DNA from 3 places in the Mesorhizobium sp. M0292 genome. Region 2 is predicted to be linked to each of the others. Evidence: predicted binding sites of a transcription regulator. Region 2 holds the regulator's gene; each other region holds the start of a gene.
The links. The regulator LexA, encoded in region 2, represses DNA repair genes until DNA is damaged. The targets are predictions, from matches to a motif close to TGTTCNNNNTGTGTTCNG.
Positions count from the first base shown of each region.

Region 1: a site for LexA is predicted at 1,845-1,862, ahead of NKI96_RS15810 (DUF3072 domain-containing protein). Genes of this name have one in related genera too.
Region 3: a site for LexA is predicted at 2,131-2,148, ahead of recA (recombinase RecA). Genes of this name have one in related genera too.

Region 1 is NZ_JAMYSB010000009.1:10,380-15,510, forward strand. It holds gene NKI96_RS15800 (GNAT family N-acetyltransferase) at 1,080-1,232, opposite strand; gene NKI96_RS15805 (nuclear transport factor 2 family protein) at 1,317-1,532, shown strand; gene NKI96_RS15810 (DUF3072 domain-containing protein) at 1,601-1,810, opposite strand; gene NKI96_RS15815 (NADP-dependent oxidoreductase) at 2,054-2,971, shown strand; gene NKI96_RS15820 (hypothetical protein) at 3,177-3,407, shown strand; gene NKI96_RS15825 (DUF982 domain-containing protein) at 3,407-3,649, shown strand; gene NKI96_RS15835 (Crp/Fnr family transcriptional regulator) at 4,518-5,131, opposite strand, start outside.
Region 2 is NZ_JAMYSB010000001.1:533,218-538,348, reverse strand. It holds gene kynU (kynureninase) at 1-616, opposite strand, end outside; gene NKI96_RS02710 (GntR family transcriptional regulator) at 785-1,549, shown strand; gene lexA (transcriptional repressor LexA) at 1,755-2,537, shown strand; gene NKI96_RS02700 (ComEC/Rec2 family competence protein) at 2,531-4,987, opposite strand; gene arr (NAD(+)--rifampin ADP-ribosyltransferase) at 5,094-5,131, opposite strand, start outside.
Region 3 is NZ_JAMYSB010000001.1:311,885-317,015, reverse strand. It holds gene alaS (alanine--tRNA ligase) at 1-707, opposite strand, end outside; gene recA (recombinase RecA) at 969-2,072, opposite strand; gene NKI96_RS01570 (carbohydrate kinase family protein) at 2,355-3,299, shown strand; gene NKI96_RS01565 (pseudouridine-5'-phosphate glycosidase) at 3,370-4,287, shown strand; gene NKI96_RS01560 (TfoX/Sxy family protein) at 4,491-4,814, opposite strand; gene NKI96_RS01555 (GFA family protein) at 4,898-5,131, shown strand, end outside.

The sequences.
Region 1 (5,131 bases), on a different contig from region 2:
GGTTCCGCTGGTGCAGCCCTGCGCGATCACACCATAACCACGTGATGACAAATCAGCCATGTGTGTGGCGCGGCGGGCTTGTTCCGCCTGTGGCCGGCGCCTACCCACCCGGGTTTCCCAACCATGGCGTCGGCCATTTTCGTTCTCTCAGCGATTATAGGCCTTTGCTATCGGCCTATGTGTTGGCCTTGGATGGCGAGATCGCGGTTAGATCGCCTCGTTCGTTTGGATGTTTCGCTGGCGTTGGGAGGAGGCGTATATGTTCGCCAGCCGGCGGATACCACACCGCCCCACCGGTCAGGCCCAGCGCGCCCGCTGCAAAGTCCCGCAGACGGCTGCTGGGCCGCTGGCGGGCAGCGGCTACTTGCTGACGATCCAATCCACCAAGCCAGTTTCGATCAGCTCGAACCAATCGTGCACCAGGGCCTTGGCTAAATCGCGCCATTGACACTCAGGCGTACGGGAGACGGCAACAGTAGAAGGGTCGGCATCTTCCCAGCCCTCGCGCCACGTCATCGCGATGACGTTGACGAAGGCGCATCAGCAAGGTGGCCGTAGTGGCCGCTTGAGCGATATCTATGGGCGTTGCAACCATCGCAGCCTCCCTCAAAGCGATGGCAAACCCCTCACTAGTAAGCCCGCTCAGACTCTCTCTGCAATCAAAAAAGAGTTGTCCTCGCTCCCTGTTCTGTCATCGCAATGAAGGACGACATCTTCGAGCACCCGCAGCACACCTGTCGCATGGAAAAAGCTGTAGGCGTTTATAGGTGCTTGGGGAATCCGCCGTTTGTTTGCGTTGTGGAGCGGGACAAAGCAAGTTACTCACTCAGGCTGGCTACCGTGAAGCGGGGCACCAGCCCGACTTCCACGCGTTGCCGTGGGAAGCTGAACACAGGGCCGTCAAAGAAAGGCAAGGTGGACGCGACGGCGCTCGCTGAACGCATTCGGGCGCCGGCTGCGTTCGCGTTCACACCCGGCGCTATGTCGCTTCTAGGCCCGCTCTGTCGCTACTTTGTGCGCAGATATTGTGGGAACTCTGCCTCGGCCCACGCACTCAGTGGCTGACCAGAACGAGCGCATCATCGGCCTAACCGTTTAGGCTGTAGAATTTGTGTGTGCGCTCGTATCGAGATGCGGGTGATGTCGCAGCCGAAACGCGCTGCTTCCTTCTCGATCCGCCCCATCAGTTTGGCGCCGATACCAGCACTGCGCATCTCGGCGTCGACAACCACATGGTTGGCCTACGCCCACTTTCCGCCCATACCCGTTTTGCTGATAGAGCGGGTAGATAGCCGCGATCTCTTCGAGCTCCATGGCTGAGTGTCGATGCCTATGTCGGCGAGGTGATGAGTGCGGCCTTGCCGCCGAACACCAGCCCCAACTGGGCAGTCGCATCGCTCGACATTACGGGCGATGCAGCCACTGCGAAGGTCGAGGACGAATTTGGAACCACAAGGTTCACCGACTATCTTTCTCTGCTCAAGATCGCAGGAGAATTGAAGATCCTTAGCAAACTCTACCACCTTCACTAATACGACCGTCCAGATCAGAGGCCAAATACCGCAAAACTGACCAACCTGTCGTAGGTCTCCCAGCGCCTTTAGAGCTTGAGCTCAGTCCTTAGCGCGTCGATTCGCTTCGAGGCCTCGGCTTTGCTTAGATCTTCGGCGTAGCTTCTGTCGTCGCCCGCCTGCTCACATAATGTTTTCAAGTAGGAAGCTTGCGACGGAGTCATTGGCTCGTCTCCCGTCGTCCATTCGTCAGGATCCTTGCTGATAGCTTCGCCTTTGGCTCGGGGTGTAGTTTGCATGACGCTCTCCATGTTGGGAACGGCACAACGTATTTGATCTGCTTTTGTTCCACATGCTTGAAGTGTCTGAGATTGCGATGGCAGGGGTGTTCACGAACGCAAGTTTACCCGTGCTGGAAGAATCCGACGAGATTGCTTAGCTTCCGCTCGCGGTCGCCAACGATGAACTCAACGCCAACTCTGCGCGAGACATCGAAAGATCCTCCGCGCCCGCAATTTACCCCAACGGTGAGGAGACGCCCCATGAAAGCAATCGTAGCGACGGACCAGACTGCAGGAACGGCCGGGATGAAGTTGGTGGAGTTGCCCGAGCCTCGGGCGGCAATTAACGACGTGGTCGTACAGGTTCATGCGGCAGGATTCGTCAACACCGAACTGGAGTGGCCCTCGACGTGGGCCGACCGAGCCTTCCGTGACCGGACCTCTTCGATCCTCGGCCACGAACTGGCTGGTGTGGTCACTGCGCTCGGCTACGGCACTACGGGGCTTTCTATAGGTCAGCGGGTGTTCGGCCTCGCGGACTGGCATCGCGACGGCACCCTCGCCGAGTATGTTGCCATGGAGGCCCGTAACCTCGCGCCGCTGCCCGGCGATGTCGACTTTACGGTGGGCGCTAGCCTGCCGATCTCCGGCCTGACCGCATGGCAGGGGCTGTTCCAGCATGGCCGCATCAAGGCCGGGCAGAGCGTTCTCGCGCATGGCGCTGCCGGTGCCGTCGGTTCGATGGTGGCGCAGCTTGCCAGGGAGGCCGGAGCCTATGTGATCGGCACCGGGCGGGCCGCCGACCGCCAGAAAGCGCTCGACTTCGGTGCAAATGAATTCCTCGACCTCGCAAAAGACACCCTTGAAGATGTCGGCGGCGTCGATCTGGTGTTCGATGTCATCGGCGGCGATGTCCAGAAGCGATCCGCAACGCTCGTCCGGGCCGGAGGTATCCTTGTCACAGTCGTCGGACCAACGGATATTCGACCTGCAGACGGCCTGGCGGTTGACTTCGTCGTCGAGGCTGATCGAGCCCAGCTTTCTGAGATAGTGCAGCGGATCCGCGATGGACGACTGCGGACGAACATCGGCAAGGTTTCGAGCTTGCATGATGCCATCGGCACCTTCAACTCAACGGACCGACGCGCGGGCAAGACCGTTGTTCGCGTTCGTCCGTGAGAACTTGGGAGAGAGGCGGGCCCTCGCTCCTTATGGTCGCGTCGGCAGCTGACACGGTGAGGTGCAAATCAGCGCCTGTCGCGGGATTTAGCCATCGTAGGGCGGTGTTTGCGGGAACCTACTTTGTACGTTTCCGACTCTTGCCTTTTTCGGAAAGTGACCCACAGAATAGCTGATTGAGGTTCTATCTCTCTGGGAGGATGGGATGGACATTCAAGCACCTGTTCGGCCTACGCAGCAAACGGCCAAGGAGCTGGTCCGCGAGGTCCTGTTGGGCTCTCAACCCGGCGACATTATTTCCGTCAAAGCGACCATTGTAGCGGTCCGTGAGCGCGGCGGCGATCTTCTCGAAACTGACTGCCAGTTAGTCGAAATGATCGTCAAATCAGCCTCCGTTTGGGGACTGTTCATCGCCTTTGACGTTCGAGAGGCGTGATGCCCCACCGTTGGTTCAACCCTCCGGTTTATGTGAAGACTGAGCGCCCGGGGCTTCGCCTTGGTGTCAACCGGGTTGATGCCGCCGCCGGGGAGCTCCTAAAGTGGTCCAATCGTGGCCCCAAGTGGCGGCTGGCGGCCGAGGCTTGCCTATCTGCGATGGATGGCAAAATGCCGGGTAATGACTTCCGGCTGCTGTTCGAAGCCGCGGCCGATGAAGAGGAGATGCTGCTGCCGGATTAACAACGCTATACGACGAGCCCATTCGGGTCTGTTCGCGTTGCGAATTCACCGGCGCAACGGGCATTTATGCTGTCCGTCTCCGTCGTCAAACTTTAAAGTGAGACACTAACGAGCGACGACCTAGATGGACAGTTTATTCGCCGGTGCGCGTACCATATAGGGCCGCGGGTGACCGATGGAGGTCACATGGTTGATGAAGAGCATCGCCGCGAACGGAGGCAGCGGGTGCTGAAAGGCGCCTCAATCATCAGCGGAATCACAAACTCCGAGATCAGTTGCACCATTCGGAACCAAAACAGTGGCAGAGCTGAGCTCAAAGTCCCGGTGGAATCGCGTGTCCCTGAGCGGTTCGTGGTTTACGTGCCGACCGACGGCGTTGCCTACCAGGCAGTCCTGCGGTGGCGCAGGAACGACCGAATTGGGGTTCAATTTATAGGAACGTTGCCAAAGCCGCGTCTCCACTATGGCTGAGCTTGTGCCCGGGATGCACAGACCGGCGAATTGGACACTCTCCGGCGCTCGGCACGTGTTCCATGGCAGTCGCACTTTAGAGATTACCCCCCGGCGAAACTTCGCTTCAGGTCGACGCGGTCAGAAGGCTTACAAAATCGCGGGAATATTCCCCGTCCAGATATTTAGCCGGAGCGCCCCACGCCTCGGCTGGTTGGCCAGTGAACGCGTCAAACACCGCTCAGGTTTCGTCGAGTCCCTCCTGAGGTCGTATCTTTGAGAAGCCATGCCGTCGCTAGGTAAGTCTGCGGTCCAGTTCTCAAGCGGTGATCGACATTCCTGTTGGAGTGCGGGTTCTACAGGAGATTCGGTTTTGAGGATCGCGAGGGCTCAACGGATCATGAGCGACCCAGCAGGATCAGAAACCGGCACCCGTCTGCGCAGCCCTTTGATGAAGATAGGTAGAGTCAAAATCTGCGGCGCGAACGAGCCCTGCCCAGTCGGTCGCATGAAAACGCGAGCCAACGGTGGATATCAGACCGTCGCGTCTAAGGTCCTGAAGCACTCGGTTCACGTGCACGGTAGAGAGGCCAAGTGCGTCGCCAAGTGCAGCCTGCGTTATGGGGAGATAGGCCACATGATCTTCAATGCGGCCTACCGAGCGAAGGCGAACAATGAGTTCGCAAAGAATGTGAGCCATACGCGAGTAGGCGTCGCGCCTACCGACGTTGGTGACCCACTCTCGATAGATCGCCGCATCGATCACCGTCGAGCGCCAAAACACTCTCGTTATCGAAGAGTGCTGGTCGCAAACGGCGCGAAGTTCGTCGTGCCGCATGAAGCCCACCCTAGCGGGCATGAGAGGGGTGAAAGTGCAATCCATGACCGACAAATGCAAACCATGCAGGTCGGGAATGTCGCCCGGAACAAAAAAGGAGGAGATTTGACGCTTCCCCTCCCCGGTTAGTTTGATCGACCCTATTAAGCCTTCAAGAACGACGAACGAAAGGCTCGGCTTATCGCCCTCGCGCA
Region 2 (5,131 bases):
CGGCCGTGTGGCAGAGATCCCAGATGATCAGCGCGCCGGCGTCATGTGCCTTGCGCGTCAGCGCCGCCATGTCGCGCAACTGGCCGGATTTGTAGTTGACGTGGTTGACCAGGATGACGGCAACGCTGTCGTCGATCAGCTCCTCGATTGCGGCCGCGTCGACGCCCTCCAGCCGCAGCCGCGTTCCCGGCCGGGTCGAGGCGACGCCTTCGGCCATGTAGAGGTCGGTCGGGAAACTGTCGCCCTCGGCAACGATGACCGACCGATCCGGCCGCATGCCGAGCGCTGCGTGCAGCAGCTTGTAGATGTTGATCGAGGTTGTGTCGCAGACCACCGTCTGCCCATCAGCCGCGCCGATCAGTCGCCCGAGCTGATCTCCGAGTTCCACCGGCATGTTGAACCAGCCGGCGGTGTTCCAGGCGCGAATGAGGTCGTGCGCCCATTCCTGCGTGGCGGCCTGCTGCAGTTCGCTGAAGACGACCGCTGACGCGGCGCCCAGGGAATTGCCGTCGAGATAAATCACGCCTTGCGGCAAGACAAAGCGTTCACGCATGGAGCGCAGCGGATCGGCGGCATCCATTGCTTCGATTGTAGCGAGATCGGGTGTCGTGCTCATGATCCGGCGCCCCTCCATGGACAAACGCGCGCGGCGGAGCCTGCCGCCCAAACATGCCGGCGATCTTGAGTGGTCGCCCTTGAACTGTCAAACATTATATATAATTCACCCACTGAAAGGCTTTGATATATAATGATCCGCCCGAGCGTTTATGTCTGATGGATCACGATGCTGGATGACGAGCAGACCTCGAAGACGGAAGTGGCCTATCGCCTGCTCAGGCGCGATATTCTTGCGACCCGGCTGGCGCCTGCCGCGCCGTTGAAGCTGAGCACGCTGCGCAACACCTACGGCATCGGCTGGACGCCGTTGCGCGAGGCGCTGTCGCGGCTGGAGGCGGAACGGCTTGTGACCGCCATCAGCAACCGCGGGTTTGCGGTCGCTCCCGTCTCTCGGGCGGAGCTCGAGGATTTGGCGCGTGCGCGGCTGGTGGTCGAACTGCCCCTGCTGGTGGAATCGATCGAGAAGGGCGACCGTGAGTGGGAAGACGCGGTCGTTGCCGCCCACTATCGTCTCTCACGGTGCGGGTCTGTTCTCGACGATCCATCGGATGATGCGGTCGACGCGTGGTACGAAAAACACGATGCCTTCCATGCGGCGCTGCTCAGTGCCGCGACATCCAGCTGGCTGCTGCGCTTCAATGCAACGATTTCCGACCAATTGCATCGCCATCACCGCTTTCTGGGTCTGGCCCCGACGCTGCGCGCCGCCGCCGGCCGCACGGACGGACACCGGAAGGCCGTGGCGGCCCTGCGCGACGCCGTGGCGATCGAACACCATACCGCCCTGATGGAAGCGGCCCTCGATCGCGACGTCGAACGTGCGAAAACTCTGATGACCGCTCACATCGGCTACACGCTGCGGGTCTATGCCCAGAGAGAACCCCGCGCGGATGCTGCGCAGCCCCGTCCGAAAAGGAAGCGGCGATCGTAGCCGACGACGCAGGGCACTTTGTCTTCGTTTCACCCCGTTGCTGGCAACTGGGCGCAGGCGGCGCTCGCAGCGCCGAACGTTACGCTGAACAAAACGTCAACACATTCATTAAACTTTAAAAGGTTGCGGAACACAACTGGAACAGATAGTGTTTGTTCTGGGTTTGTTTTTTCTGATTCTGGTTTCAGAACCCTTGGGGGCCGCGATGCTGACGCGCAAACAACATGAGCTTCTGATGTTCATCCATGAACGCCTGAAGGAGAGCGGAATCCCGCCGTCCTTCGACGAGATGAAGGAAGCGCTCGACCTCGCCTCCAAGTCCGGCATCCACCGCCTGATCACGGCGCTTGAGGAGCGCGGTTTCATTCGCCGGCTGCCGAACCGGGCGCGCGCGCTGGAAGTGCTGCGGCTGCCCGACTCGATCGCACCAGGCCTCAATGCGGCGAGGAAGTTTTCGCCGAGCATCATTCAGGGCAGTCTTGGTCAAACCGGCCAAGGGCAAGGCGGCCAAGGACAAGGCGCGTTGGGCCAAGGCGGTCTCGGCCGCCAGATCAAGCCGGGCTCGCCGTCGCGTTCGATGTCGGCCGGCAATGACGATGCCGTTTCCGCGATTTCAATCCCGGTTATGGGACGCATCGCCGCCGGCGTGCCGATCGACGCCATCCAGCATCAGACCCATTCGATCTCGGTGCCGCCCGATATGATCATGGGCGGCGAACACTACGCGCTCGAGGTCAAGGGCGATTCGATGATCGAGGCCGGCATTTTCGATGGCGACACGGTCATCATCCGCAATGCCGACACAGCCAGCCCCGGCGAGATCGTGGTGGCGTTGGTCGACGATGAGGAAGCGACCCTGAAACGCTTCCGCCGCAAGGGCGCCTCGATCGCCCTGGAAGCCGCCAACCCGGCCTACGAGACCCGCATTTTTGGACCGGACAGGGTGAAGGTGCAGGGCAAGCTTGTCGGATTGATCCGGCGCTACTGAGCCGGCTTGGGTTTGTACTTTTCACGCTGGTTGTAAGGCGGCAGGCCGCGCGCTTCGCGGGAGAAGCGGCGTTGCTCGTGCCAGGGGCGATACGGCTTGTCGACGGCGAAGCGGATGGTTGGCGCTGCAGCTGCCGATTGCGGATCGAAGAAGACGGCGGCGCTGCCGTCGCGGGCCAGCTGTTTCTTCGTCACGACCAGCACCAGCGGGTCGCGGCACGGATTGTAAGCGGTGGCGTCATCGATGACGATCAGGCTCGCGAAGGCACAGGCCGGCCGCGCCGTCTTGCGGTCTTTCGCAAGCGCTACAATGGCTCCGGAAGGGTGCCGGGCGATACAGAGATCGCCGGTGCAATAGAAGGGCGAGCCGGGCGGCAGATCGAGCGGATCGAGATCGAACCGCGTATCTGTTGCCTCGAAAATCTCAGGTGGGATAATGGTTTCGGCCCGCAGCGCCCGTTTCCAATTGTCCGTGGTGAATTCGTTGGAGCGTTCGCGGTTGAGGGCGAGTTCGCCGCCACCGATCGGCATGGCCACCAGATGCGCATCCTCGGATATGAGCACGTCTGGCGTAAGCACCTGCGGCACCGTCAACAGGCCGGCCAGCGCGAAAGGCACGGCCGCCAACCTGAGCCAGGTGGTGGCCATGGTGGCGATGACGAGGGCGACCGCCACTAACAGCACCGAGCGGATGGAGATCAGCCCGACGGCGTCGACCGGCGAGCGCTCGGAAATCCAGGCCGATATAGCGATCATCGCCATCAGACCTTTGCCCATCACATAGAGGAACGGCCCGTCGGCGCCGAACGGCATCGCCAGTGCGCTGAGCACGGCAAAGGGCATGACGATCAACGAAACAATCGGCATCACGGCCAGATTGGCGATCAGGCTGAGCGGCGACACACGCTGAAAATGCCAGATGGCGAACAGCAAGGTTGCACTGCCGGCGATGATCGAGGTCATTGCGAGGCCGCCCATGGCCAGCGCGAATTTTCGCGACAGGAAGCCGACGAAGGAGCGCTTTGCCGGCGGCGTTCTCACCTTGTCGGCGCGGTAATCGGCCCAGCCGGCATAGGCGCCGACAAGGGCGGCAGTGGCGGCAAACGACATCTGGAAGCTGGGACCGACCACCTCGTGCGGCGACACCAGGATGACGGCAATGGCGGAGATCGCCAGATTGCGCATGGTGAGTGCGGCGCGATCAAACAGCACGGCGACAAGCATGACCGCCAGCATGATGAAGCTGCGCTCGGCGGCAACCACGACGCCTGAAATAACGAGATAGGCGGCGATCGAGACAAGCGCTGCCGCGGCCGCATATTTCTTCACCGGCCGGCGCGAAGAGAAATCGGGAAACAGCGCAAAGGCGCCACGCAGCAACGCCATGATGGTGCCGGCAACCAGCGCCATGTGCAGGCCGGAGATGGAGATGATGTGGTAGATGCCGGTGCGCCGCATCGCTTCGTTGACCTCGTCCGGGATGCCGGCGCGCACCCCGACAATCAACGCCGCGGCAATCTCGCCTTCGGCGCCACCGATCTTGCCCCTGATATGGTCGGCAATGTTTTCGCGCGCGTTCTCGATTGCCGAGGAGAGCCGTGCGGTCAGCGGCGGCGGTCCCTGCGTAGCAATGGTTTTCGGATTGCCGAGAAAGAAGCCGCTGCCGCCGATACCGGTGAAATAGCTGTCGAAGGAGAAATCGTAGCTCTCCGGCCGCACCGGACCGGTCGGCGGCAACAGCCTGGCATAGCCGGTGATCAGGGAGCCGGCGGTCATATCGGCGGGAACGGTCCGCGCCGAGAGCCTGACCCGCTCCGGGGCGTAGCGCAGCTCGGGGTAAGCGGTCGAAACCACGTCGAGCGTCAGCCTGATGCGGCCGCTTTCCATCTGTTCGAGACTGACGACGCGGCCGGTCAGCCGTGTCTGAATCTCGGAGCCGAGCATCTGCGTTCCGGCGCGCCAGGTCTCGACCTTGGCGGCGACGACGCCGAGCGCGCACAGCATCGCGGCCATGCAGAACAGATGCGTCCTCGGCCGCGATCGCGTGGCGACAGCGCAACATGTCGCCAGCACCACAATGGCGATTGGCTGCGCAAAGCCCGGCTCGCCGGCCAGCGAGAAGTAGACGATGACGCCGGCTGCCAGGAAAACCGGGACCAGCAGGAAGGCGACGCCCCGGTCGAGCTCCGTGTTGGCGGCCACGGCAAGGCTGCGGCGGAGCGCGGGCCATGACGGGCGGCGAAGCCGTCTGCGCAGTCGGGCGATAGATCCGGGCGCTGTGACTTGCGCCGGCAACGCGTCACCGGGCAGCGCGGGCGCTATGCCGGGATGCGGCTCAGGCAGCGCGAGGGGCAGCGGCTCGGCATAGGGACTATCGGCAAACAGCGAGCGTTCGCTGACGCCTGCCTCGGCGCCTTCGCCTTCCTTCGTGCCCCGGCCACGTCCAGCCATCAGGTCTGCCCCTTGCGCCCCAGACCTCCTATGCTACATGAACGCGTAAAGCGCGAAAGTCCGTGCGGTCGCGTCCACCGCGCCGGAATTGACCCGCCAAGGACGCTCAATCCTCAATCATATCCCGGCCCTCCGCCCTCAGGC
Region 3 (5,131 bases), 220 kb from region 2:
GAGGCCATGCGCTCCAGGCCCATGCCGGTGTCGATCGACGGCCGCGGCAGGTCGATGCGCTCATCCTTGGTGACCTGCTCATATTGCATGAACACCAGGTTCCAGAATTCAAGGAAGCGGTCGCCGTCCTCCTCCGGGCTGCCGGGAGGGCCGCCCCAGATGTGCTCGCCACGGTCGATGAAGATTTCCGAGCACGGCCCGCACGGTCCGGTGTCGCCCATCGCCCAGAAATTGTCGGAGGTCGGGATGCGGATGATGCGGTCGTCGGAGAAACCGGCGATCTTCTTCCAGAAGCCGGCCGCCTCGTCATCGGTGTGATAGACGGTGACCAGCAGCTTGTCCTTGTTCAGCCCGAACTCCTTGGTGATCAGGTTCCAGGCCAGTTCGATGGCGCGCTCCTTGAAATAGTCGCCGAAGGAGAAATTGCCGAGCATTTCGAAAAAAGTCAGGTGGCGCGCGGTGTAGCCGACATTGTCGAGGTCGTTGTGCTTGCCGCCGGCGCGCACGCTTTTCTGCGCAGTGGTGGCGCGCGAATAGGACCGCTTCTCCAGGCCGGTGAAGACGTTCTTGAACTGCACCATGCCGGCATTGGTGAACATCAGCGTCGGGTCGTTGCGCGGCACCAGCGGGCTCGAGGCCACGACCTCGTGGCCCTCCCTGCGGAAATAGTCGAGGAATGTCGACCGGATCTCGTTCACGCCACTCATGACTGCTGCCTTTTCGCGAAAACCGCCGGCACGGCCGGCGGACACTGGTCTCTGCTTTTTAGAAGATTGAACTTGGCCTTTTAGCGGGCACGCCCCACCCTGTCCAGAAACACGGAATTGGGCCATCCCGGCAACTGCCAAGCCGGCTTCACGCTGCCCAAAAACGAAAACCGCCGGCGCGAAGGCCGGCGGTTTGAAACGCAATACTAAAGAACTCGGTTACTTAAGCATCGGGTAATAGACCGGATTTATGGCCGTGCCCTACATGGCGCCGGATTCTTCCTCGAAGCCGTCGTCGCTTTCGCCGCGCTCGGGGCCGCCATTTTCAAGAAATTTCTCGGCGATCAGCCCGGCATTCTGCCGCAGCGCAAGTTCGATCTCGCGCGCCGTGTCGGGATTGTCGCGCAGGAACAGTTTGGCGTTTTCGCGACCTTGGCCGAGACGCTGCGAATTGTAGGAGAACCAGGCGCCGGACTTCTCGACCACGCCGGCCTTGACGCCGAGATCGACCAGTTCGCCGGTCTTGGAGACGCCCTCGCCATACATGATGTCGAACTCGACCACCTTGAAGGGCGGCGCCAGCTTGTTCTTGACCACCTTGACCCGGGTCTGGTTGCCGACGACCTCGTCGCGGTCCTTGACCGAGCCGATGCGGCGGATGTCGAGGCGCACCGAAGCGTAGAATTTCAGCGCGTTGCCGCCGGTCGTGGTTTCCGGCGAACCGAACATGACGCCGATCTTCATGCGGATCTGGTTGATGAAGATGACCATGGTGTTGGAGCGCGAGATCGAGGCGGTCAGCTTGCGCAGCGCCTGGCTCATCAGACGAGCCTGGAGACCGGGCAGCGAATCGCCCATCTCGCCCTCGATTTCAGCGCGCGGCGTCAGGGCGGCCACCGAATCGACCACCAGAACGTCGATGGCGCCGGAACGCACCAGCGTGTCGCAGATTTCCAGTGCCTGCTCGCCGGTGTCCGGCTGCGAGATCAAGAGGTTTTCCAGATCGACGCCGAGCTTGCGGGCATAGACCGGATCGAGTGCGTGCTCGGCATCGACGAAGGCGCAGATACCGCCTTTCTTCTGGGCTTCGGCAACTGTGTGCAGCGCCAGTGTCGTCTTGCCCGAGCTTTCCGGCCCGTAGATCTCGACGATGCGGCCGCGCGGCAGGCCGCCGACGCCAAGCGCGATGTCGAGGCCCAGCGATCCGGTCGGCACGGTTTCGATCTCGACGACCTGCTCATTGGCGCCAAGCCGCATGATCGAGCCCTTGCCGAAGGCGCGCTCGATTTGCGACAGCGCCGCGTCCAGAGCCTTTGATTTGTCCACCGCTTTGTCCTCTACAAGCCGCAAAGAATTCTGAGCCATGATACATCACCCCTTGGTCGTCAATGAAGGCCGGACAATCCGTAATCCCTGCCCATTTTGTACTACTTTTGTTCTCGTTTGGCAAGAGGGATCAAATAACTGAAAAACAATCATTATCCGGATTTGTTCTTTTTTTGTCTCGTGGTTTGGTTTTCGGACGCGTTCCGCATTGGGCCAGATGCTCCGGCTGTTTCGATGGGCCGAATCGCCGGCTCGCCTGCGAAGCTCGGTCGCACAGCCTAGCGCTTGTCTGGTTCGAATAACAAAGGTCATATCGCCGGCATGGTGAAATCAGCAAAGATACTGGCGGTGGGCGGCGCCCATATCGATCGCCGCGGCCAGGTGTCGGGCACGTACGTGCCCGCGGCGTCCAACCCCGGCACGATGCGCGAGGATGTCGGCGGCGGCGTCTTCAACGCGCTGCGCAGCCTGGTGCGGCGCGGCGTCTCGGCCTCGCTTTTGTCGGTGCGCGGCGGCGATGCCTCGGCCGAGACGGTTGCGCGCGCCATCGCCGACTCCGGCATTGCCGACCTGTCGGCGGTTTTCCTCGACCGCACGACGCCGAGCTACACGGCGCTGATCGATCGCGACGGCGAGCTGATCACCGGCTTTGCCGATATGGCGCTCTACGATTTGGCGTTCCCCAAGCAGATCCGCCGCTCCAAGGTGCGCGAGGTGGTCGCCGAGGCCGATGCGGTGCTCTGCGACGCCAATCTGCCATCAACGGCGCTGGAGCGGCTGGTGGGGCTCGCCGCCGGCAAGCCGGTGTTCGCCATCGCCATTTCGCCGGCCAAGGTGGTGCGGATGATACCAGTGCTGAAGGAACTCGCGCAGGTCTTCATGAACCGGCGCGAGGCCATGGTGCTGGCCGGCGTCGATGCCAATGCCACCGAGCGCGAGATCGTCGACGGACTGCGCTGCAGCGGCCTCACCAGTGGCGTGGTGACGGCGGGCGACGGCCCGGTGCTGGGATTCGACGAAGCCGGCGCCTTCTCTATCCTGCCGCCGGCGCCGAGAAAAGTCGCCGACGTCACCGGCGCCGGCGACGCGCTGGCCGGCGCCACCATCGCTGCCCTGCTGCGCGGCCTGCCCCTGCGCCAGGCATTGCGCGAGGGCGTTGCCGCCGCCACGCTGGCCATTGAAAGCGCCGACGCGGTTCCGGCCTTCACGATTGCGACCTTCACCGAGGCACTGGCTCTTGTGCCCGACGCGCAGGAAATGGCATGAGGGCGGCCAATTGCCATTGCCGGAGCGCGACGTCCAAGCGGACGCGCGGATCTCCGGATCGGAGACCATCATGACACCGCAAAGCGCCCGCCCCTTCATCGACCTCCACGCGCCCGTGGCCGAGGCGCTCGCCGCTGGCCGCCCCGTCGTGGCGCTGGAAAGCACCATCATCACCCATGGCATGCCTTACCCCGACAATGGCGCCATGGCCGCCAATGTCGAAAAGATAATCCTGGACAATGGCGCGGTGCCAGCGACGATCGCCGTGGTCGCCGGCCGCATCAAGATCGGGCTTTCCGACGGCGAGCGCGAGTCGCTGGCGATGACCGGCGACGCCATGAAGCTGTCGCGCGCCGATCTCGGCTTTGCGGTGGCGCAAGGCCGCACCGGCGGCACCACGGTCGCCGCCACCATGATCGCCGCTGACATGGTCGGGATAAAGGTGTTCGCCACCGGCGGCATTGGCGGCGTCCACAAGGGCGCGGAAAAGAGCTTCGACATCTCGGCCGATCTCGACGAGTTGGCGCGCACGCCGGTCATCGTCGTCTCGGCCGGCGCCAAGGCGATTCTCGACATCGAAAAGACGCTGGAAGTGCTGGAGACGCGCGGCGTGCCGGTGATTGGCCATGGCTGCGAGACGATGCCGGCCTTCTGGTCGCGGCATTCGCCGTTCCGCGCGCCGCTGACCCTGCACAGACCGGAAGAGATCGCGCATTTCTACAAGACCAGGGCGGCACTTGGCCTGGTCGGCGGCATGCTGATCGCCAACCCGGTGCCGCAGGACGATGAAATCCCGGCCGACGAGATGGCCGGCTATATCGAGGCCGCGCAGAAGGCGGCGGAAGTGCAGAATGTGACCGGTAAGGCGGTGACGCCGTTCCTGCTGGGCAAAATCCTCGAACTGACCGGCGGCCGGAGCTTGAAGACCAACATCGCGCTGGTCGAGAACAATGCGCGGCTGGCGGCGAGGATTGCGACGGCGCTGTAGGATCGCCTACGTCGGCGGGACAGCACCCCCCTCTGGCCTGCCGGCCATCTCCCCCGCAAGGAGGGAGATTAACAGCTTAGCCGCAGGCTCCCATTTTCAACGTTGGTGATTAGCGAAGGCCAATGTGACAACTGATCTCCCCCCTTGCGGGGGAGATGTCCGGCAGGACAGAGGGGGGTGGGAAGAAACGCGGCGGTCCCGGTTCACTTCCCCGCCCTTCGTCCCGCCTCATACGCCCGGCGCGCCCACACCCTCATCTCGTCAGGATCATCAAACGCGTCGTCGGGAATGCTCCAGTACGGCATCGCGACCAGCTTGCCGTGGCGGGTGCCGGTATAGGTCCATTGCTTGCAGCCGGCGGCTTCGAAGTCGGGCGCGCTTTGCTCGTCAGCCTTGAGCAGCAATTCGCCGCGCAGCACGATGGCGACGATGACGCCGTCGAAATAGATACCCTTGCCGCCGAACAGTTTTCGGATACTGACCGGGCCGAGGCCTTCGAACAGTTCTTCGATGCGTTCATTGTCCATGCCGCAATCATGTCACCGGGCTTGCCATGGCTGCAACCAAAAACCATGCTGGCAAGTTGAGAGCCATCCGTCGGAGTTCTGTCATGCCGCTGCTGCTCAAGGGATCCTGCCGCTGCGATGCCGTCCATTTCGAGGTGGAGAGCAACACGCCGGTGCCGTTCATGCTGTGCTACTGCTCGATCTGCCGCAAGCAGCAGGGCGGCGGCGGCTTCGCCATCAATCTCGGCGCCGATTACAAGACGCTGAAAATCAAGGGCAAGCGCAATCTCGGCGTCTACCAGGCCGAGATCGCGGACGACGAGCATCCAAAGTGCGAG